DNA from 4 places in the Mesorhizobium sp. P2_A8 genome. Region 3 is predicted to be linked to each of the others. Evidence: predicted binding sites of a transcription regulator. Region 3 holds the regulator's gene; each other region holds the start of a gene.
What was found. Region 3 encodes LexA, which represses DNA repair genes until DNA is damaged. Its sites were predicted from a motif close to TGTTCNNNNTGTGTTCNG; they were not measured.
Positions count from the first base shown of each region.

Region 1: a site for LexA is predicted at 2,305-2,322, ahead of recA (recombinase RecA). Genes of this name have one in related genera too.
Region 2: a site for LexA is predicted at 2,037-2,054, ahead of AC1D10_RS17525 (PA0069 family radical SAM protein). Genes of this name have one in related genera too.
Region 4: a site for LexA is predicted at 3,109-3,126, ahead of AC1D10_RS02910 (ImuA family protein). Genes of this name have one in related genera too.

Region 1 is NZ_JBFUDB010000007.1:201,173-206,325, reverse strand. It holds gene AC1D10_RS21540 (TfoX/Sxy family protein) at 1-215, shown strand, start outside; gene AC1D10_RS21535 (pseudouridine-5'-phosphate glycosidase) at 227-1,144, opposite strand; gene AC1D10_RS21530 (carbohydrate kinase family protein) at 1,220-2,164, opposite strand; gene recA (recombinase RecA) at 2,446-3,543, shown strand; gene alaS (alanine--tRNA ligase) at 3,820-5,153, shown strand, end outside.
Region 2 is NZ_JBFUDB010000005.1:488,907-494,059, reverse strand. It holds gene AC1D10_RS17540 (GFA family protein) at 1-357, shown strand, start outside; gene AC1D10_RS17535 (hypothetical protein) at 333-1,307, opposite strand; gene AC1D10_RS17530 (glycosyltransferase family protein) at 1,454-1,978, opposite strand; gene AC1D10_RS17525 (PA0069 family radical SAM protein) at 2,129-3,283, shown strand; gene AC1D10_RS17520 (ribonuclease HII) at 3,436-4,131, shown strand; gene AC1D10_RS17515 (F0F1 ATP synthase subunit B) at 4,208-4,699, opposite strand; gene AC1D10_RS17510 (F0F1 ATP synthase subunit B) at 4,710-5,153, opposite strand, start outside.
Region 3 is NZ_JBFUDB010000009.1:223,626-228,778, forward strand. It holds gene kynU (kynureninase) at 1-584, opposite strand, end outside; gene AC1D10_RS26225 (GntR family transcriptional regulator) at 745-1,482, shown strand; gene AC1D10_RS26230 (hypothetical protein) at 1,513-1,890, opposite strand; gene lexA (transcriptional repressor LexA) at 1,853-2,590, shown strand; gene AC1D10_RS26240 (ComEC/Rec2 family competence protein) at 2,584-5,037, opposite strand; gene gltX (glutamate--tRNA ligase) at 5,139-5,153, shown strand, end outside.
Region 4 is NZ_JBFUDB010000001.1:606,744-611,896, forward strand. It holds gene AC1D10_RS02900 (error-prone DNA polymerase) at 1-664, opposite strand, end outside; gene AC1D10_RS02905 (DUF6504 family protein) at 661-2,136, opposite strand; gene AC1D10_RS02910 (ImuA family protein) at 2,078-3,085, opposite strand; gene AC1D10_RS02915 (LysE family translocator) at 3,197-3,829, opposite strand; gene AC1D10_RS02920 (metallopeptidase family protein) at 3,966-4,388, shown strand; gene AC1D10_RS02925 (TetR/AcrR family transcriptional regulator) at 4,410-5,039, opposite strand.

The DNA.
Region 1 (5,153 bases), on a different contig from region 3:
TGCTGCGCGGCGAATTGATGCTGAAGGCCGACGCGCAAAGCGCGCCCGACTTCGAAGCCGCGGGATGCCGGCAATGGACCTATACCGGCTCTCGCCACGGCAAGCTTGTCTCCATGCCGTACTGGACCATTCCCGACAGCGCCTTCGACGATCCCGACGAGATGGCGCCATGGGCACGCCGCGCCTATGAGGCAGGGCGGCGCGCCGGCAAGTAGCTGCGTCGGAACTACAAAGCCTTGGCGATCTCCGCCGCCAGCCTTGCGTTGTTTTCGACCAGCGCGATGTTGGTCTTCAGGCTCCGACCGCCTGTGAGTTCGAGGATTTTCGACAGCAGGAACGGCGTCACCGCCTTGCCGGTCACGTTGAGCGCTTCGGCGGCCTTCTGCGCCGCTTCGATATAACCGGCCATCTCCTCGGCCGGGATTTCGTGGTTCTCGGGCACCGGATTGGCGATCAGCATGCCGCCGGCGAGCCCCAGCGCCTGCCGCGTCTGGTAGAAATGCGCGATCTCTTCCGCTCCGTGCAAGGTCAGCGGCGCGCGGAACGGCGAATGCCGCGACCAGAAAGCCGGCATCGTCTCGCAGCCATGACCGACCACCGGCACGCCGCGTGTCTCCAGCACTTCCAGCGTCTTTTCGATGTCGAGGATGGCCTTGGCGCCGGCTGACACGACAATCACCGGCGTGCGCGCCAGTTCATCGAGGTCGGCGGAAATGTCGAAACTCTTTTCCGCCCCCTTGTGCACGCCGCCAATGCCGCCGGTGGCGAACACCTTGATGCCGACCATGTGCGCGGCGATCATCGTGGCGGCGACCGTGGTGCCGCCGGTGCGTCCTTGCGCCACCGCAAAACCGAGGTCGGCGCGCGACAGCTTCATGGCGTCGCCGGTCATGGCCAGCGATTCGCGCTCGCCGTCCGACAGGCCGATCTTGATGCGGCCGCCAACCACGGCGATCGTGGCCGGCACCGCGCCGCCATCACTGATGATCTTTTCGACATCGGCTGCCATGGTGCCATTGTCAGGGTAGGGCATGCCATGGGTGATGATGGTGCTCTCCAGCGCCACCACCGGCCGCCCGGCGGCCAGGGCTTGCGCCACGGGCGCATGGATGTCGATGAAGGGGCTGGCGGTTTCTGGTGTCATCTTGATCTCCAACCCGGAGTGCGGCGCATCCATCTGGACGCGCAGCTGCATACCGGTGCTATGAACTGGCCGGTCTCATGCCACTTCCTGCGCATCCGGCACAAGAGCCAGCGCCTCGGTGAAATCAGCTGCGGAGAAATCGGGAACGGCGTCGGCGCTCTCGATGGCCAGCGTTGCAGCGGCAATGCCTTCGCGCAGCGCTGCGCGCAAAGGCAGGCCGCGCAGCAAGGCGGCGACCGCCGCGCCGGCCAGCGCATCGCCGGCGCCGGTGACATCGGCGACCTTTCTTGGCGTCGGCGGCAGGATCGAGAAGGTGCCGGCTTCATCGAAGCCCAGCATGGCAGCTCCGCCCGCCGTCACCACGCCGCTTTTGAGCCCTGCGCGTTTCAGCCCGCCGACGATGTCCTGCCCTGGGGCCGCACCGTCCAGGCCGGCAAGGGCTAGCGCCTCGCGCCGGTTCATGAAGACGACGGCCAGATGGCCGAGCACTGGCCTCAGGCGCACGATCTTGGCCGGCGAGATGGCAATGGCGAAGACGGGCTTGCCGGCGGCGAGTGCCACCAGCCGCTCCAGTGCCGCCGTCGGCAGGTTGGCGTCGCAGAAGACGGCATCGGCGGCAGCGACAACCTCTCTCACCTTGGAGCGCCTGATCTGCTTGGGAAACGCCAGCTCATAGAGCGCCATGTCGGCGAAGCCGACGATCAACTCGCCCTCGCTGTCGATCAGCGCCGTATAGCTCGGCGTCGTGCGATCGAGGAACACCGCCGACAGGTCGGCAATACCGGCCTCGGCGATGGCTCGTGAAACGGTATCGGCGGCGGCATCGCCGCCACGAACCGACAGCAGCGACGCGGAGACACCGCGACGAACCGCACTGCGCAAAGCGTTGAAGACGCCGCCGCCGACATCCTCGCGCATCGTGCCGGGATTGGACGCGGCTGGCACGTAGGGGCCGGACACCTGGCCGCGCCTATCGATATGGGCGCCACCTACGGCCAGTATTTTCGCGGATTTCAGCATGCCGGCGATATGACCTTTGTTATTCCAGCCGCACAAGCGCTAGGCTGCGTGACGAAGCTTCGCATCCAAGGCCGCGATTCGGCAGATCGAAACAATCGAGCCGCCTGGCCCAATGCGAGGTGCATTCCTGATCGAATTCCTGGGACAAAAAAAGAACAAATCGGGATATTGATTGTTTTTCAGATATTTGAACCCCCTTGCCAAACGAGAACAAAAAAGGTACAAATAGGCAGGGATTACGGATTGTCCGGCCTTCATTGACGACCAAGGGGTGATGTATCATGGCTCAGAATTCTTTGCGGCTGGTAGAGGACAAAGCGGTGGACAAATCAAAGGCTCTGGATGCGGCGCTGTCGCAAATCGAGCGGGCTTTCGGCAAAGGCTCGATCATGCGGCTCGGCGCGAACGAGCAGGTCGTCGAGATCGAAACGGTGCCGACCGGCTCGCTTGGCCTCGACATCGCGCTTGGCGTCGGTGGCCTGCCGCGCGGCCGCATCGTCGAGATCTACGGGCCGGAAAGCTCGGGCAAGACGACGCTGGCGCTGCACACCGTGGCCGAGGCCCAGAAGAAGGGCGGCATCTGCGCCTTCGTCGATGCCGAGCATGCGCTCGATCCGGTCTATGCCCGCAAGCTTGGCGTCGATCTGGAAAACCTCCTGATCTCGCAGCCCGACACCGGTGAGCAGGCGCTGGAAATCTGCGACACGCTGGTGCGCTCCGGTGCCATCGACGTGCTGGTGGTCGATTCGGTCGCGGCGCTGACGCCACGCGCCGAAATCGAAGGCGAGATGGGCGATTCGCTGCCCGGCCTGCAGGCCCGCCTGATGAGCCAGGCGCTGCGCAAGCTGACCGCCTCGATCTCGCGCTCCAACACCATGGTCATCTTCATCAACCAGATCCGCATGAAGATCGGCGTCATGTTCGGTTCGCCCGAGACCACGACCGGCGGTAATGCGCTGAAATTCTACGCTTCGGTCCGCCTCGACATCCGCCGCATCGGCTCGGTCAAGGACCGCGACGAGGTCGTCGGCAACCAGACCCGCGTCAAGGTGGTCAAGAACAAGCTGGCGCCGCCCTTCAAGGTGGTCGAGTTCGACATCATGTATGGCGAGGGCGTGTCCAAGACCGGCGAACTGGTCGATCTCGGCGTCAAGGCCGGCGTGGTCGAGAAGTCGGGCGCCTGGTTCTCCTACAATTCGCAGCGTCTCGGCCAGGGCCGCGAGAATGCCAAACTGTTCCTGCGCGACAATCCCGACACAGCGCGCGAGATCGAGCTGGCGCTCAGGCAGAATGCCGGGCTGATCGCCGAGAAATTCCTCGAGAATGGCGGCGCCGAGAGTGGCGACGACGGTTTCGAGGAGGAATCCGGCGCGATGTAGCAGCGTCGTGCGCAAGATGCCGGTCGAAGATCGGCCATAATTTTGTTTCATTATCTCAGGCTTATGTAATCGAGTTCTGTGTTTTCGCGTTCCAAACCGCCGGCTTTCGAGCCGGCGGTTTTTCATTTTGACGGCGAAGCAGCCTGGGTTCGAACGGCAGGCAAAGGCCGCGAATTGGACCAATTCCGTGTTTCTGGACAGGGTGCGATGTGACGGCTAAAAGGCCATGTCCATTTCCGCCGGTTTGCCGGCGGCTCTCTCGAAAAGGCAGTATTCATGAGTGGCGTGAACGAGATCCGGTCGACTTTTCTCGACTACTTCCGCAAGGAGGGTCACGAGATCGTCGCGTCGAGCCCGCTGGTGCCGCGCAACGATCCGACGCTGATGTTCACCAACGCCGGCATGGTGCAGTTCAAGAACGTCTTCACCGGCCTCGAGAAGCGGCCCTATTCGCGCGCCTCGACCGCCCAGAAGAGCGTTCGCGCCGGCGGCAAGCACAACGACCTCGACAATGTCGGCTACACCGCGCGCCATCTGACCTTCTTCGAGATGCTCGGCAATTTCTCCTTTGGCGACTATTTCAAGGAGCGCGCCATCGAGCTTGCCTGGAACCTGATCACCAAGGAATTCGGGCTGAACAAGGACAAGCTGCTGGTCACCGTCTATCACACGGACGATGAGGCGGCCGGCTTCTGGAAGAAGATCGCCGGATTTTCCGACGACCGCATCATTCGCATCGCGACCTCCGACAATTTCTGGGCGATGGGCGACACCGGACCGTGCGGGCCGTGCTCGGAGATCTTCATCGACCGCGGCGAACACATCTGGGGCGGACCTCCCGGCACCCCCGAGGAGGATGGCGACCGCTTCCTCGAATTCTGGAACCTGGTGTTCATGCAGTATGAACAGGTGACGAAGGAGGAGCGCATCGACTTGCCGCGCCCGTCGATCGACACCGGCATGGGCCTGGAGCGCATGGCGTCCATCCTGCAAGGGGTGGAAAGCGTCTTCGAGACCGATCTGTTCCGTCATCTGATCGACGCGGCGTCGTCCGCTATCGGGCACGGTCCCGACAAGGAGACGGTCGCGTCGTTCCGCGTCATTGCCGATCATCTGCGTTCATCCTCCTTCCTGGTGGCCGATGGCGTGCTGCCGTCGAACGAAGGCCGTGGCTATGTCCTGCGCCGCATCATGCGCCGTGCCATGCGCCATGCGCAGTTGCTCGGTGCCCGCGACCCGCTGATGTGGCAGCTGGTGCCGGCGCTGGTGCGCGAGATGGGCCAGGCCTATCCGGAACTGGTGCGTGGCGAGCAGTTGATCACCGAGACCCTGAAGCTCGAGGAAACCCGTTTCCGCAAGACGCTGGTTCGTGGCCTCGGCCTGCTTGCGGAGGCGACGGAAACGCTGGGTGTCGGCGACATGCTGGATGGGGAGACGGCTTTCAAACTCTACGACACCTACGGCTTCCCGCTCGATCTGACGCAGGATGCATTGCGCCAGCGCAGCATCTCGGTCGATCTTGCCGGCTTCACCAATGCGATGGAGCGGCAGAAGACCGAGGCGCGGGCACATTGGGCAGGCTCCGGTGACGCGGCCACCGAAACTGTCTG
Region 2 (5,153 bases), on a different contig from region 3:
TCGTTCTGCGTCAAGCATGGTTCGCGCGCCGTCGCCGATCCGGCCGGCAGATTGACCATCTCGGTCAAGGACAGAACGCAATTGCGGACATATCGGTTTGGGCTGAGGACGGCCGACTATTTGATCTGCCGGGAGTGCGGCGTCTATGTCGCTGCAATCGCCGGGGATGATGACGACGCCAGGGCGATCGTCATCATCAACGCCCTGGACGACCGAGAGCGGTTCAATCAGGAACCGGTGTCCGTCGACTTCGATGCCGAAAGCAGAGAGCAGCGCCAGGCCAGACGCCGCGCTCGCTGGATGCCTGTCCTAATGAGCTTCGGAAATTCCCTTCAGCGGATGACCGGCTCGCCATGAAAGCGTCGGCGTGACGGCGGCGACACGCCGAAGCCGACTTCCATCATCAGGCGCGGCGTGCGCGCCGGCACTGTGCCCATGTGGAAGCCGAACGGGTCCTCGACGAAGCCGAGGCCGGCGTCGCCGGTCAGCGTCACCGGGCTCTGCTCGCCATAGACATCCAGAACCTCTTGCGCAGGATGGCCGACCAGCAGGGTGAGCTGGTGCTTGAGGCTGCGGCGCTTGTGGCTGCCCCGGACATAGACATGCGGACCGGTGTCGGCGTCGACCGGCTTGAGATAGAAGAAGAATTTCAGCATGCGCCAGTCATCGAGGTCGAAATGATACTTGCCGAGCGAGGCAAGGTTCTTGTCGGCGTCCGAAGCTGCACCGGTCGGAAAACTCCACCAGACGCGCGTCGTGATCAGTTTCGCCTGGCCGCCGAGATAGTGCGCTGCGATGTCGAGAAGCAGCGGATCGCGCTGGATGGCGAGTGCCGCCCGGCAGTCGAGGATGCGCTCGAAAAAATGCCCGCTGAGCAGCGAGCGGCCAAAGCGCTTCTCGGCCTCGGCATGTTCACCCGGCATGAATTCGAGACGGCGGTCGAAATTGCCGAAGCAAGGCGTGCGCCGGGCGAAATCCGAGATCTCTTCGTGGATCGCCGGCGGCAGGACCAGGCCTGAAAACAGCCCGTCGGAACGCAGCGCTTCGACCACTGCTTGGCGGTCGACGCCGGCAAACATCGTGTCCCCCGCATTGTCGGCCGGGCGGGCTCGTCTTGCGCCGAGCCAATGCATCCGGCGCCCAGGCATTGTGCGCGCCAGCACGAACATCGGCAGCCAGGCGGGGTTTTCGCGCAGGTCCGTCAGATAGGTCGGAATGCGCACGGCGATGCGCCGCAGCAGGCTGCCGTTGCGCGCAATAGCCTCGAGACTGGCCGTGCCGGATTTGTCGGGGGTTGAAAGGTTCATTGGGTCCTCGGCTATGAGGGCGACACCGATGCCGCATCGGGTGCTCACCACTCGGCATGACCCAAACCCAATTCACCCGCCTACGGGAAGCTAACCCCCCGTCAGATTTTGTGCAATGCACAATGGACAGAGCAGCTGCAAAAAAATCACGTCGGCGAGCGGTGCTCTTGCCTCGGCGGCGCCACCCAGATTTCGGCGTCGAGACGCTTTGTCGCAAGGCCGCGTGCGATGGCCTCGGCGCTTCCGCCACTCTTGGCCGCTGCCGCGGCCTGATGCTTGCGAATCACCAACCCGTCGGCCAAGGCGCGGTTTCCCGAAAAGATCCGGGCCAGGAACGGTGTCCGGCTGCCGCGCGCCCGCGAGAACCGCGCCGCCATGGTCTGCCTCGCCGTGTGGGCAACAACCGCGTCGATCCAGCCTTCCACCAGCCGCGCGCCCGGCTCCAGAAGCAGCAGCCAGTCGCCCTTGGCCTGGCGGATGCCGACAGCGATACCGCCGGTCACGTACTGACAGCCGGCATGCTCGGCAACTCGATGCGTCTGGTCGGTGGAACCCGTGTCACAGACGATGACGTCACGCACCACGCCCTCGACCGCGCCGCCAATCAGCGAGCCGAGCGTACGGGCTAGGCCCTCCTCGTCATTGCGGGTCTCGATCAGAACACTGAGCATCATTAGCCGAATAGCGGAAAGCCGAACGCAGCGCCAGTTTTTGCAATGCACCCCAAAAAGTTCTTGCTTTGTTCTCATCGACTAAATAGGAATAATTTCATGAACAGAACGATTCGACACAACATGGACAGTCCTTGGGAGCGGGCGAAGATGGAACAGATCGTGCGCGCCGACATTGCAGCTTTCGGGGCAGGAAGAGCCGAGATGGCCAATGCGATGATCGAGCAGAGTGGCATGCGTGTCCGTCCGGACCGCAATCGCGGCAGGTCGGCGGGCATCAATCCGTCCGGCCGGTTCGAGCCGGTCAGCCGGCATGTCTTCGATGATGGCTGGAATTCGCTGGAGGAACTGCCGCCCTTCAAGACCGAAGTGCAGGTCGAGAAGCCGCGCACCATCATCACCCGCAACGAATCGCCGGACATCTCCTTCGACCGTTCGATCAACCCCTATCGCGGCTGCGAGCATGGCTGTGTCTACTGCTTCGCGCGGCCGACACACAGTTTCATGGGCCTGTCGCCGGGTCTCGATTTCGAATCGAAGCTGTTCGCCAAGCCGGATGCGGCGCGCTTGCTCGACAAGGAGTTGTCGAAGGATGGCTACCAGCCGCGCACCATCGCCATCGGCACCAACACCGATCCCTACCAGCCGATCGAGAAACAATACCGGATCATGCGCGAGATCCTCGAAGTGCTGGAAGCGCGCGGCCATCCGGTCGGCATCGTCACCAAGTCCGCTTTGGTGACGCGCGACATCGATATCCTGTCGCGCATGGCCGAGCGCGGGCTGGCCAAGGTGGCGCTGTCGGTGACGACGCTCGATCGCATGCTGGCCAGGACGATGGAGCCCCGTGCCTCGACGCCGACCAAGCGGCTGGAAGCCATCCGACAGCTTTCGGATGCCGGCATTCCGGCTTCGGTCATGGTCGCGCCGATCATTCCCGGCCTGACCGACCAGGAGATGGAACGCATTCTGGATTCGGCGCGCGCCGCCGGCGCACGCGAGGCGGGTTATGTCATACTTCGCCTGCCGCTGGAGGTCAGTCCCATCTTCAAGGACTGGCTGCTGCGCCACTATCCCGACCGCTACCGTCACGTGATTTCGCTGATCCGCTCGATGCGCGACGGCAAGGACTACGATTCGGAATGGGGCAAGCGCATGAAGGGCGCCGGTCCCTACGCCTGGCAGATCGGCCGGCGCTTCGAGATCACCGCCAAGCGGCTCGGCCTCAACGTCGAGCGGCGCACGCTTCGGACCGACCAGTTCGTTGCCGCCGGAAAAGACCAGGTGCAACTGACGCTGCTTTGAAATTGCAGTTTCCTGCGGCGGTTTGATCTGGCGCAGCACGAGAATCCCGTCCGGCCTGCCCCGGCCTGCAGACGGTGCCCTCCCGGTCCGGCGCCCCACCCGACCCGGAGGGACTTGCGGAGAATCGGAGCCGATGCGAACCTCGCCGCAACATGGCTCGCGCGCGTTCCGATTCTCCGCTTCTCTTTGAGATCATCGAGAAACCCGACTTCTCCTTCGAGACGAAGGCGATGGCCGACGGTCTGTGGCCGGTGGCGGGAATGGACGAGGCCGGACGTGGTCCCCTGGCCGGGCCGGTGGTCGCCGCCGCAGTGGTGCTCGACCCCGCCAACATTCCGGATGGGCTCGACGATTCCAAACGCCTTAGCCACCTGCAACGCGAAGCGCTGTTCGTGCGAATTCTCGGCTCTGCACTGGGTGTGTCGATGGCATCCATAAGTGCCGAGGGGATCGACGGCAGCAACATCCTCAAGGCCAGCCTTGAGGCGATGCGCCGTGCGGTGATCGGCTTGTCGGTTCAGCCGAAGCTCGCGCTGGCCGACGGGCGCGACGTGCCGCCGGGGCTGCCTTGCGCCGGCCGCGCGCTGATCAAAGGCGACCAGCGCTCGCAATCGATCGCCGCCGCGTCGATCGTCGCCAAGGTGATGCGCGACCGCATGATGTGCGGCTGCGGCAACCATCACGACCGCTACGGCTTCGAGGTCCACATGGGCTACGCCACGGCCCGCCATCGCACGGCAATCGAGGTGCATGGTCCAGTGGCGCGACTGCACCGCGTGTCCTTCGCGCCGTTCAGGCTTGGCGGGACGGAAGTGGCGGAAGAAGAGAGCCTTGCCGGCCTGGATTGATCGGATGGTTTGCCCGCAACAAAAAAGCCGCCAGGTTTCCCGGGCGGCTTCGATACTTTGCTCGGGATAAGAGAGCTCAGTTGAGCTTGGACTTCACATCCACCAGCGATGCCTTGAACAGGTCAGCACCCGCCTTGGCGTCGATCTTGCCGGCGAGCAGCGTGCGCGCGGCCTCGACGGCGATGTCGACGGCGCTGGCGCGGACTTCGCTGATGGCGTCACGTTCGGCTTGGCCGATCTTCTGTTCGGCAAGCGCGGTGCGCCTGGTAACATAGTCCTCGGTCTTCTTGTGCGCATCGGCGGCAAGCATGTCGGCCTCGCGCTTGGCAGCGGCGACGATGTCGGCGGCCTCCTGCTCGGCTTCCTTGCGCTTCTTCTGATACTGGCCGAGCAATTGCTGGGCCTCCTCGCGCAGCCGGCGCGCTTCATCCAGTTCATTGCTGATCCTGTCGGCGCGGGCATCGAGTGCCTTGGCTATCATGCCCGGCACCTTGATGTAGACGGCAACACCGAGGAAGATGAAGAGGGCTATCGTGGCCCAGAGCGTCGCGAGAGATGTGTAATCCATGATGCGCTCCTCACCGGGCCACGGATTTGACCGCGGCCGCGATCTCGGCCTTGCTGGCCTTGCCGCCAACCAGTGCCTCGACGATTGCCGAAGCGGTGTCCTCGGCGATGCTGCCGACTTCCTTCATGGCATTGGCCTTGATGGAAGAAATGCGGGCTTCGGCCTCGCCAAGCTTCTCGTCGAGGGCTGCCTCGATCTTCTTGCGTACGGTCTCGGCCTCGGCCTTGGCCGCATCGTTGGCCTGCTGGCCGATCGCGTTGGCCTTGGTCTTGGCTTCCGCCAGTTCCTGCTCGTAGGCAGCAACAGCGGCGTCGGCCTCGCCCTTCAACTTGGCTGCCTGATCGAGGTCCTGCGTGATGCGATCGTTGCGGACATCGATGATGCCCCCGACGCGCGGCATCACAACCCGCTTCAGGAAGAGGTAGAACAGCCCGAAAGTGATCGCCAGCCACAG
Region 3 (5,153 bases):
GCACCGGCCTGATGAGCCCTGCGCGTCAAGGCTGCCATGTCGCGCAACTGACCGGACTTGTAGTTGACGTGGTTGACCAGGATAACGGCGACGCGTTCATCGATGAGCTCCTCGATAGCAGGCGCGTCGACGCCCTCAAGCCGCAACACGGTACCTGGCCGCGTCGAGGCAACGCCTTCGGCCATATAGAGGTCGGTTGGAAAACTGTCGCCCTCGGCGACGATGACCGACCGGTCAGGCCGCATTGCAAGTGCCGCATGCAGCACCTTGTAGATGTTGATCGAGGTCGTGTCGCAGACCACCGTCTGGCCGGCCGCGGCACCGATCAGGCGTCCGAGCTGGTCGCCGAGCTCGACCGGCATGTCGAACCAGCCGGCGGTGTTCCAGGCACGGATGAGATCCTGCGCCCATTCCTGCGTCGCGGCCTTCTGGATCTCTTCGAAGACGGCGGGTGAAGCCGCGCCAAGCGAATTGCCGTCGAGGTAGATGACCCCTTCCGGCAAGACGAAACGATCGCGCATGGCACGCAGCGGATCCGCGGCATCCATCGCCTCGATTGCAGCGAGATCGAGAGTGGCATTCATGATCGACTATCCCCGCGCATGAGCGTACTCGGATGAGCATCAGGTGAAACCGTTAGCCGATCATGGGCAGTCTCCTAGGCGCTGTCAAACGTTATATATAATTTACGGAACGAGAGGTTTTCATATATAATCGTCGCCCAGGCAGTACGGATGGACGGCGATGCTGGATGACGAGCACTTCTCGAAAACGGAAGCAGCTTACAGGCTGCTGCGTCGCGATATCCTCACGACCCGCCTGAAGCCCGGCGCGCCGCTCAAGCTCAGCGCGTTGCGGAGCAGCTACGGCATTGGCTGGACCCCGTTGCGCGAGGCGCTGTCGCGGTTGGAGGCCGAGCGCCTGGTGACCGCCATCAGCAATCGTGGCTTTGCCGTCGCACCAGTCTCGCGCGTCGAGCTGGAAGATCTGTCACGCGCGAGGCTCGTGGTCGAACTGCCGCTGCTCCAGGAATCGATCGAGAAAGGCGGCCGTGAATGGGAGGATGCCGTTGTCGCGGCCCATTACCGGCTGTCGCGCTGCAAGACAGCGGTCGACGACCCGTCCGACGGCGTGGTGGACGAATGGGACGAAAAGCACGAGGCTTTCCACGCGGCACTGCTCGGCGCGGCAGCATCCCCATGGCTGCTGACCTTCCATTCCACGATCGCGGATCAACTGCGTCGCCATCACCGGTTTCTAGGCCTTGCACCAACCCTGCGAGCGGTCGCTGGCCTGCAGCATGGTTATGAGGAGGCCGTGGCGGCGTTGCGCCAGGCTGTCGCGATCGAACATCACACCGCGCTCATGGAAGCGGCGTTGGATCGCAACATCGAGCGCGCGAAAACCCTGATGATCGCCCACATCGGCTACACGTTGCATGTCTATGTCCATGCTGGCGACGGCAGCACGAACAAGCGGTAATGCAACAGGAACAGGCTAAAGCCGACTTGGTCAATTTCTCCGGCGAAGTTGGCATTTTGGCTTCGTTTCGTTCACGGCAGGCCAACCATCGGTGACGTGACCAAAGCCCTCTCGTTGAGCTTCATCTGTAACGGATGCCAAGCCCGACACAGGGTGGGCCAAAGCCATTAACCATAACATTTTCAATCGAACCAAGGCTGTGGCGGTTGCAGGCAAGCGTGGAACGCCGCACGCTACCGCGCGGCAAATGATTTCAGCCGTCTTAACAAATTCATTAAACTTTAAACGGTTGCGGAACACAACTGGAACAGATAGTGTTTGTTCTGGGTTTGTTTTTCCGATTCCGATTTCAGGTAACCTGGGGGCTGCCATGCTGACGCGCAAACAACATGAACTGCTGATGTTCATCCATGAACGCCTCAAGGAAAGCGGCATTCCGCCATCCTTCGACGAGATGAAGGAAGCGCTCGACCTCGCCTCCAAATCCGGCATCCACCGGCTGATCACGGCGCTGGAGGAGCGCGGCTTCATTCGCCGGCTGCCCAACCGGGCGCGCGCTCTGGAAGTGCTGCGGCTGCCGGACTCGATCGCGCCTGGCCTCAACGCGGCAAAAAAGTTCTCACCAAGCGTCATCCAGGGCAGCCTCGGTCAAGGCGGCCTTGGCCGGCAAATCAAACCGTCGCCTTCGCGGATGCCTTCTGCCGGCAATGACGACGACGTCGTCTCCGCCGTGTCGATCCCGGTGATGGGCCGCATCGCCGCCGGCGTGCCGATCGACGCCATCCAGCACCAGACGCATTCGATCTCGGTGCCGCCGGACATGATCATGGGCGGCGAGCACTACGCCTTGGAGGTCAAGGGCGATTCGATGATCGAGGCCGGCATCTTCGACGGCGACACGGTCATCATCCGTAACGCCGATACAGCCAGCCCGGGCGAGATCATCGTGGCGCTGGTGGATGAAGAGGAAGCGACGCTGAAGCGGTTCCGCCGCAAGGGCGCCTCGATAGCCCTCGAAGCCGCCAACCCGGCCTATGAAACCCGCATTTTCGGACCGGACAGGGTCAAGGTGCAAGGCAAGCTCGTCGGCCTGATCAGGCGCTACTGAGCAGGGCTTGCAGCCGGCTTTTCGGGTTTGCGATAGGGTGGAAGGCCCCTCGCCTCGCGCGAGAATTTGCGTTGCGTGTGCCAGGGCCGGTATGGCCTGTCCACCGCGAAGCTGACCGTTGCCGGCGTCGTCGCAGACTCCCGATCGAAGAAGACGGCGGCGCTGCCTTTGCGAGCCAGTTGTCGCTTGGTGATGACAAGCACCAGCGGATTGTGACAGGGGTCATAGGCCGTGGCGTCATTGATGACGATCAGGTCTGCGAAGCCGCAGGCCTTCCAGGCGTCCTTCCCGTCTTCGACATGCGCGATGATCACACCGGACGGATGCTTGGCGAGACAAACGCCTGACGTGCAGTAGAAAGGCGCGCCCGGCGGCAGTTCAGCGGCATCCGCTATGTCGAACTGCCCCTCTCCTTTGCTGAACACCTCCGGCACGATGATGGTTTCCGATGTCAGCGCGCGTTTCCAGTTGTCGACCGTGAATTCGTTCGGACGGGCGCGGCTGACGGCCAGCTCGCCGCCCCCGATCGGCAACGCAACCAGCCTGGCGTCCTCCGAGATCAGCACGTCCGGTGGGCGCGTATTCGAGACGGTCAACAGGCCGGCAAGCGCAAAGGGAAGGGCTGCGAGCCGCAGCCATGTCGTCGCCATCGTCGCAATGACCAAGGCAATCGCCACCAGCAGGACAGACTGCTGCGAAATCAACCCGACGGCGTCGACCGGCGAGCGCTCGGAAATCCATCCGGACATGGCGATCATCGCCGTCAGGCCCTTGCCCATCACATAAAGAAAGGGGCCGTCGGCACCGAATGGCATCGCCAGAGCACTGAGGACGGCGAAGGGCATGACTACAAGTGACACGATCGGCATGATGGCCAGATTGGCGAACAGGCTGAGCGGCGACACCCGCTGAAAATGCCAGATGGCAAACAGTGCAGTCGCGCCGCCGGCGATGATGGAGGTCATCGCAAGGCCGCCAGCCGCCAGCAGGAATTTTTGCGTGAGAAACCCAGGCAGCGATCGCCGTGGCGGCGGAGGTCTCGTCTTTCCCGCTCGATGATCCGACCACCCGGCATAGGCGCCGACAAGCGCAGCCGTCGCCGCGAACGACATCTGGAAGCTCGGGCCGGCCACTTCGTGCGGCGACACCACAATGACGGCGATCGCCGAGATCGCCAGATTGCGCATGGTCAGCGCCGCCCGATCGAACAGCACGGCAATCAGCATCACGGCCAGCATGATGAAGCTGCGCTCGGCGGCAACGACGACGCCAGAGATGATCAGGTAGGCGGCGATCGAGAAAAGTGCCGCGGCGGCCGCGTATTTCTTCACCGGTCGACGCGCGGAAAAGTCCGGAAACAGGGCGAAGGCGCCACGCAGCAAGCCCATGATTGTGCCGGCGACCAGCGCCATGTGCAGTCCGGAAATGGAGATGATGTGGTAAATGCCGGTCCTCCGCATCGCTTCGTTGATGTCATCGGGAATGCCGGCGCGCACGCCGACGATCAGCGCCGCGGCAATCTCGCCCTCGGCGCCACCGACACTGCCCCTGATATGGTCGGCGATGGCTTCGCGGGCATTTTCTATCCCCGAGGAAAGGCGGGCCGACAGCGGCATCTCGTTGCCATCGGTGGCGGCCATCTTTGGATTGCCGAGAAAGAACCCGCTGCCGCCGATGCCGGCGAAGTAGCTGTCGAAGGAGAAATCGTAGCTGCCCGGCCGTACCGGGCCTGTCGGCGGCAACAGCTTGGCGTAGCCGGCGATGAGGGAGCCGGCGGTCATCTCTGCCGGGATCTTTCGCGCCGAAAGCCGAACCCGCTCCGGCGCATAGCGCAACTTCGGCCGGGCGGTCGATGTCACATCGATGGTGAGCCGAATGCGGCCGCTCTCCATCCGGTCGAGCGAGACCACCCGCCCCGTCAGTTGAGTCGAGATTTCCGAACCCAGAATCTGCGTTCCCGCCCGCCATGTCTCGACCTTTGCGGCGAGCAAGCCCAGCGCACACAACAATGCTGCCATGAGGCACAGATGGGTTTTCGGCCAGGAACGCGAGACAAGCGCACAGAACGCCGTCAGTGCAACGACCGCGACAGGCTTTGGAAAGTCAGGCTCCGCCGCCAGCGAAAAATAGCCGATCGCGCCGATTGCCAGGCAGACCGGCACCAGCAGAAAGGCCACGCCTCGGTCGAGCTCCAGGCCCGCTGCCGTGGCCAGGCTGTGTCGCAGGCGAGGCAGTGATATCGGACCGATTTGCCGGCGCACGCGCACGATCCTGCCGACTTCGGCAACGACCGGGATATCGGCTTGCAATGGCAGGTTGCCGGTGCCCGGCACGAGAGGTGATGGCGGCGGCAACGAAGCCGGCTGCGGCGGCGCAAACAGCGACCGTTCGCTGACGCCGATAGCAGCGTCCTCGCCCTGATTCGAGCCCCGGCCTGGTCCAGCCATCGGGTCTGCCCCTTGCGCCCTCGACACCCTATGCTACATGAACGCCGACCGCGCGAAAGTCCGCGCAACCGCACCCGCTTAAGATGGTTTCCGAGAGTTCCATGTCCGACAAGGTC
Region 4 (5,153 bases), on a different contig from region 3:
GCAGTCCGACCTCGGCGACGGGCGTGTTGAGGCGGATCGCGGTCAGCACGTCCTGCAACGGGCGCCGTTCGGCAGTGTGGTAGAGAACGTCGTTGGTCGCCATCAGCGGGATGCCGCCATTTTCCGCCATCGCCGCTGCCTGCTCGATCCGGAAACGGTCATTGCCCGCATAGTCCGGCGAAACGGCCAGACGGAGGTTTCTTCCGAAACGATCCTTGAGCCGGCGAAGCAAAGCGAGACTGTCTTCCACGCCCGCCGACAGATCGGGCAGGACCGCGAGCGACATCAGGTCTCCCCATTCGAGCAGGTCGCTGCGCCGGAGAAGGGTGGCGCCCTTTTCGTTTTCGTCGCGCAGATTGGCTTGCGTCAGCATGCGGCAGAGATGCCCCCAGCCCTTGCGGTCCTGCGGATAGGCGAGAATGTCCGGCGTGCCGTCGCCAAAAACCAGCCGGCAGCCGGGATGGTAGGAGAGCGTCTCGACCCTGGCCTGCTGCCAGGCGCGCACCACGCCGGCCACCGTGTTGCGGTCGGCAAGCCCGATCGCCGAGAAGCCCATCAGCTTGGCCGCGACCACCAGCTCCTCCGGCTTGGAGGCGCCGCGCAGGAAGGAGAAATTCGACTGGATGCCGAATTCTGCATAGGGAATGACGGTCAGCGCGTTCATGCGAAGACCCCATGCAAGAACCAGCGCGGCGGGATTTGAGCGCCGCCATAAAGACCTTGCCGGTAGAGCCAGTAGCGGCGGCCGTCGGTATCCTCGATGCGGTAGTAGTCGCGCGTCGATGCCGCCTCGTCGCTCGCGGCCTCGCGCCACCATTCCGCGGCGATGCGTTCCGGCCCCTCGGCACGCGTCACCCGGTAGAGCGCGCGGCGCCAGCGGAAGTTCAGCGGCGGTCCCTCCGGCATTTCGGTGGCCGGCACCTCGATGGGTTCGGGCGCGCGGAAAAGCCGGATCGGCCGTTCCGGCGGGAAGATGGTCGTCGGCGCCTGCATCCTGTCCGGCTTCTTCGGCGGCGTGGTCCGGCGCGGGGCCTCGGTGAAGGGGATCGTGGCGACGGCGCGCTCCGGCAGATGGCTTTCGACGACGACCGGCTGCAGGACCGCGCCCTCGCCGAGCCGGGCGCGGATGCGGTCGGCGAACAGCGCGATATCGGCCCCGTCGTCGGTTACCTCGCCGGCAAGGTCGGCCTGCTGCATGTCGAAGGCGGCGGCCGTCAGCACCGAGAGCCGCACCAGATCGAAGCCATAGCCGGCATCGATATCCTGCTCGAGCGCGGCCAGCCTTTCATGGAACAATTTCTGGATCAGCGAGGGTTCGCGCATCGGCCGCGAGGTGCCGATGGCAATGCGGCTGACGGCGCCGTCGACACGAAACAAGAGCAGCGCCAGCGTCCTGGCACCCTCGCCGCGACGCTCGAGGTCGGTCTTCAATGCCGTCGCCAGCATGCCGACCAGCCGTTCGATGTCCTCGGTCAGGGTGACGGGCTCGCTGAGATGGCGTTCGACCGAAAGCGGCGCGACGGGAAGGCGCGGCGAGACCGCCTCGTCGAGACGACCAAGCGCCTGGTCGAGGCGCAAAAGCAGCGAGGCGCCGAAGCGGCGGGCGAGTGGCGCGCGCGGTGCCGCCATGACGGCGCCCGCCGTGCGCAAGCCGACGCTTTCCAGGCTGGTGCGGGTCGCCGGTTCGATGCGCAGTGCTGTCAGCGGCAAGGGCGCGAGCAGCGCTTCCTCCTCGCCGCCAGCGACGATGCGGTCGCCGGAAAACCGTGCCGCCGCCCAGGCCGCGCCCGGTGTCGCGGCAAGCCCGGCGCGGACATCGAAACCCTGATGGAAGAAGCGCGACAGGATGTCGTCCAGCATGGCGCGTTCGCCACCGAAAAGATGGGTGCAGCCGGTGACGTCGAGAAACAGGCCGTCCGTTGCGTCCAGCGCCACCAGCGGTGTGTAGCGGTCGCACCAGTCGGCAAGGCCTTCGAGCAGGCGACGGTCGGCCTGCGGATCGGCCTCGACGATGTCGATCGAGGGGTGCATGGCGCGCGCGTCGGCAATGCCCATGTCGCGCTTCAGGTGCAGCGCTTTAGCCCGCTCGTCGAGGGCCGAGATGCGCTGCGCGTTCCCACGGCGATGGCTGATCACCAGCGGCAGGTGATCCGACGGCCGGGAACGCCAGGACCGCCCCAGACGCTGCCGCAGGATCCTTTCCACTGCCAGATAGGGAAACCACAGGGACAGGATTCTTTGCTCTTTCCTCGCCCCTTCTTTCATCGAATCCGCGTTCATCGGGGTTCCACTCCAGTGTGAATTGTCCAGGCAGGGCCGTGCGGCTCTTGCCGATGGTGATGGTGAAGGCCGGGCGGCCGATCGAGCCGGCCAGTGGCCCGGCGATGGTGTCGCGCGGCACAGCCGGCGCCGACGCGACAATGAGACGAACCGGTGCCGCCGTCGGTTCGGGCCCGGCGGCCTGCCGCAGCAGGAACACCGGCCGGCCGGCACTCTGTGCCCTTGCATGCAGCCGGCGGGTTGCGGTCAGGTCGAGCCGCTGCGGATTGCCGCGGATCTCGAGGATGACGGCGGCGAGCGCCGTCATCTTTGCAGCCTCTTCGGCGACCCACAGCGCATCGACAAGTTTTGGCGCCTCGGAAAACAGCAATTGCTCGGGCTCGATGCCGAACGAGGCATGAAGCCCCCTGGCATAGGGAAAGCCCGCCTCGCGGAAAATCTCCGATGTGCCGATCCACAGCACCGGCAGCCCTTGTGTCCGCTTGAGGATCAGGCTTGTCAGCGACAAAGCGAAGCCGGCGACGGCTCCGGCATCGCGGGTTTCAATGCCATGGATTTCGTTCAAGGCGGCTTTCGGCAGGCCGCCGCTCAGGGCGGCATCGAGCCGCTCGACGCCGGTGGGCAGGAACGCATCCGGCAAAGCCGCGGCAACGCCGCGCCGGATGATGGTGAGATCGGCGCTGACATCGGCATCAGGGGTCGCGCCGACCGGCGCCTGCAGGCGCTCGGGTAGCGTTCCCTCGATCTTCGCGATCTGGCGGCGCAGGGCAAAAACAGTCTCCTGCGCCACGGCGGTCATCGCCATGACGGTCAGCTTCCACTCACAATTGTTCCTGTTATGTTCCTATAGATTCCAGAGGGGACCCCAAGAGTCAAGCAGAGTCATGGGGAATTTATTCCTCTACAGTCGTTTGATCTAGCGCTGGCCGCCCAAGGCCAGTCGTGCCGCAAGCCCTGCAAAGACGGTTCCCAGCAGAATCTGCGGCGCCCGCCGAAACCGCGTGCGCCTCGACAAGGCCGCACCGATCCGGCTTGCGGTCAGGATGACCACGCCATTGACCACCAGCCCGATCAGGTTGAGCACGGTCGCCAGCACCAGGATCTGTGCCGCCACCGAACCGGCCTGCGGCTGCACGAACTGCGGGAAAAGCGCCAGCACGAACAGCGCCATCTTCGGGTTGAGCAGATTGGTCAACAATCCCTGCCGGAAGATGCGGCCTTGCGAGTAGCGCGGCAGGCCAGTGACCGGTGCAAGCGCTGTTCCATCGGAGCGGAACGCCTTCCAGGCGAGATAGGCGAGGTAGGCCGCTCCGGCATAGCGGACGATGTCGTAAGCGATGGGCGCGGCAAGGAACAGTTGCGACAGGCCGAAGGCGGCGGCCAGCGCATGGCAATAGGTGCCGGTGGCGATGCCGGCATAGGTCGCAAGGCCCGAGGCGCGCCCCTGGCTGGCGCTGCGGGATGCGATCAACAGCATGTCCGGCCCCGGCGTCGCGGTCAGAGCGAGGCAAGCAATGGCGAAAAGTCCAATGATGGAAAGGTCCGGCATGAGAACTCCTGTTACATGGCCGGAACTGACCCCTACGCGATTCCTCCGCGGCGGCAAAGCACCCGAAGCCGGAATTGCCGGCATCATTTGCCGATTCCGGTGCGAAAGCCTATATGCCGGGATCAAAGGACAAAGCATGGCCCGCATCTACAAGACCCGCACCTGGCACGACGAACTCTCGCCTTCGATGGAGGAGATGGAGTTCCTGGCGCTGGAGGCTTACGCGCATCTGCCGGAGGATTTTCGCAAGCTGACCGGCGAGATCGTCATCCAGATCGCCGAATTCCCGACCGACGAAATCATGGACGACCTGTCGCTGGAAACGCCGTTCGACCTGCTCGGCCTGTTCGAGGGACGCGGCATTGCCGAACGCTGGAATCCGCAGACCGGCGAAGGTCCGAACCGCATCACGCTCTACCGCCGCGCCATCCTCGACTACTGGTCCGAGAACGAGGAGACGCTGGGCGACATCGTCACCCACGTGCTGATCCACGAGATCGGCCACCATTTCGGTCTCTCGGATGACGATATGGAGAAGATCGAAGAGGCGGCCGAGTAAACTAATTCCTACGTCGCGCCATCATTTCCCAATGAGTGTCACGAAATGCTTTAATACGTTCTGCGCAGTCTGCTCTTCAGTATGTCCGGCCACTGCCCATTGCGCAAAGTGCCCATCAATGTACATGCGTGCGAGCCCGTAGACGAGCGCCCTCGCGGCAATCTGGGTCTCTGTTATGTCGTCTGATCGGAGCATGTTTCGTCGCTGCGCTTCTGCCATCGACCCTTCCATTAGCGAACGTACCGCTTCGTTATCGCGACGCAGCGACTCCGAACTATCCCAATCAATAAGACTGCGTGTCGAGATGATCTGGAAATGGGTGGGGTTTCGAATTGCCCAGCGCAAATAGGCGATTCCAACAGCGGCAAACCGCTCAATCGGGTCGTCCGTCGCAACGTTCTCGACTGCATTCGTAATCTCCGAGCGGAATCGGCTCATTGCCTGCTCTGCGACAGCCGTCATCAATGCGGTCTTGTTGCTGAAGTGGCGGAATGGCGCGCCGGGGGAAACGCCGGCACGCTTCGCGGCTTCGCGCACGCTCACATTGTCGGGGCCACCTTCCTCGATTAGTTGAACCGCGGCATCGATCAGCGTGTCGCGCAAATTGCCATGGTGGTAGCTGGAGCGGCCAGGCGTCTTGGCTTTTGCCATCTCATTCCCTTCGTTCCGTTGACTTCACGCGTCGTAGCATGATTTCTCGATTTATGTAATCATTGTTTACATCTCTGAGGAGACCATGTAAGCGGTGATTACAGATGGGATCGG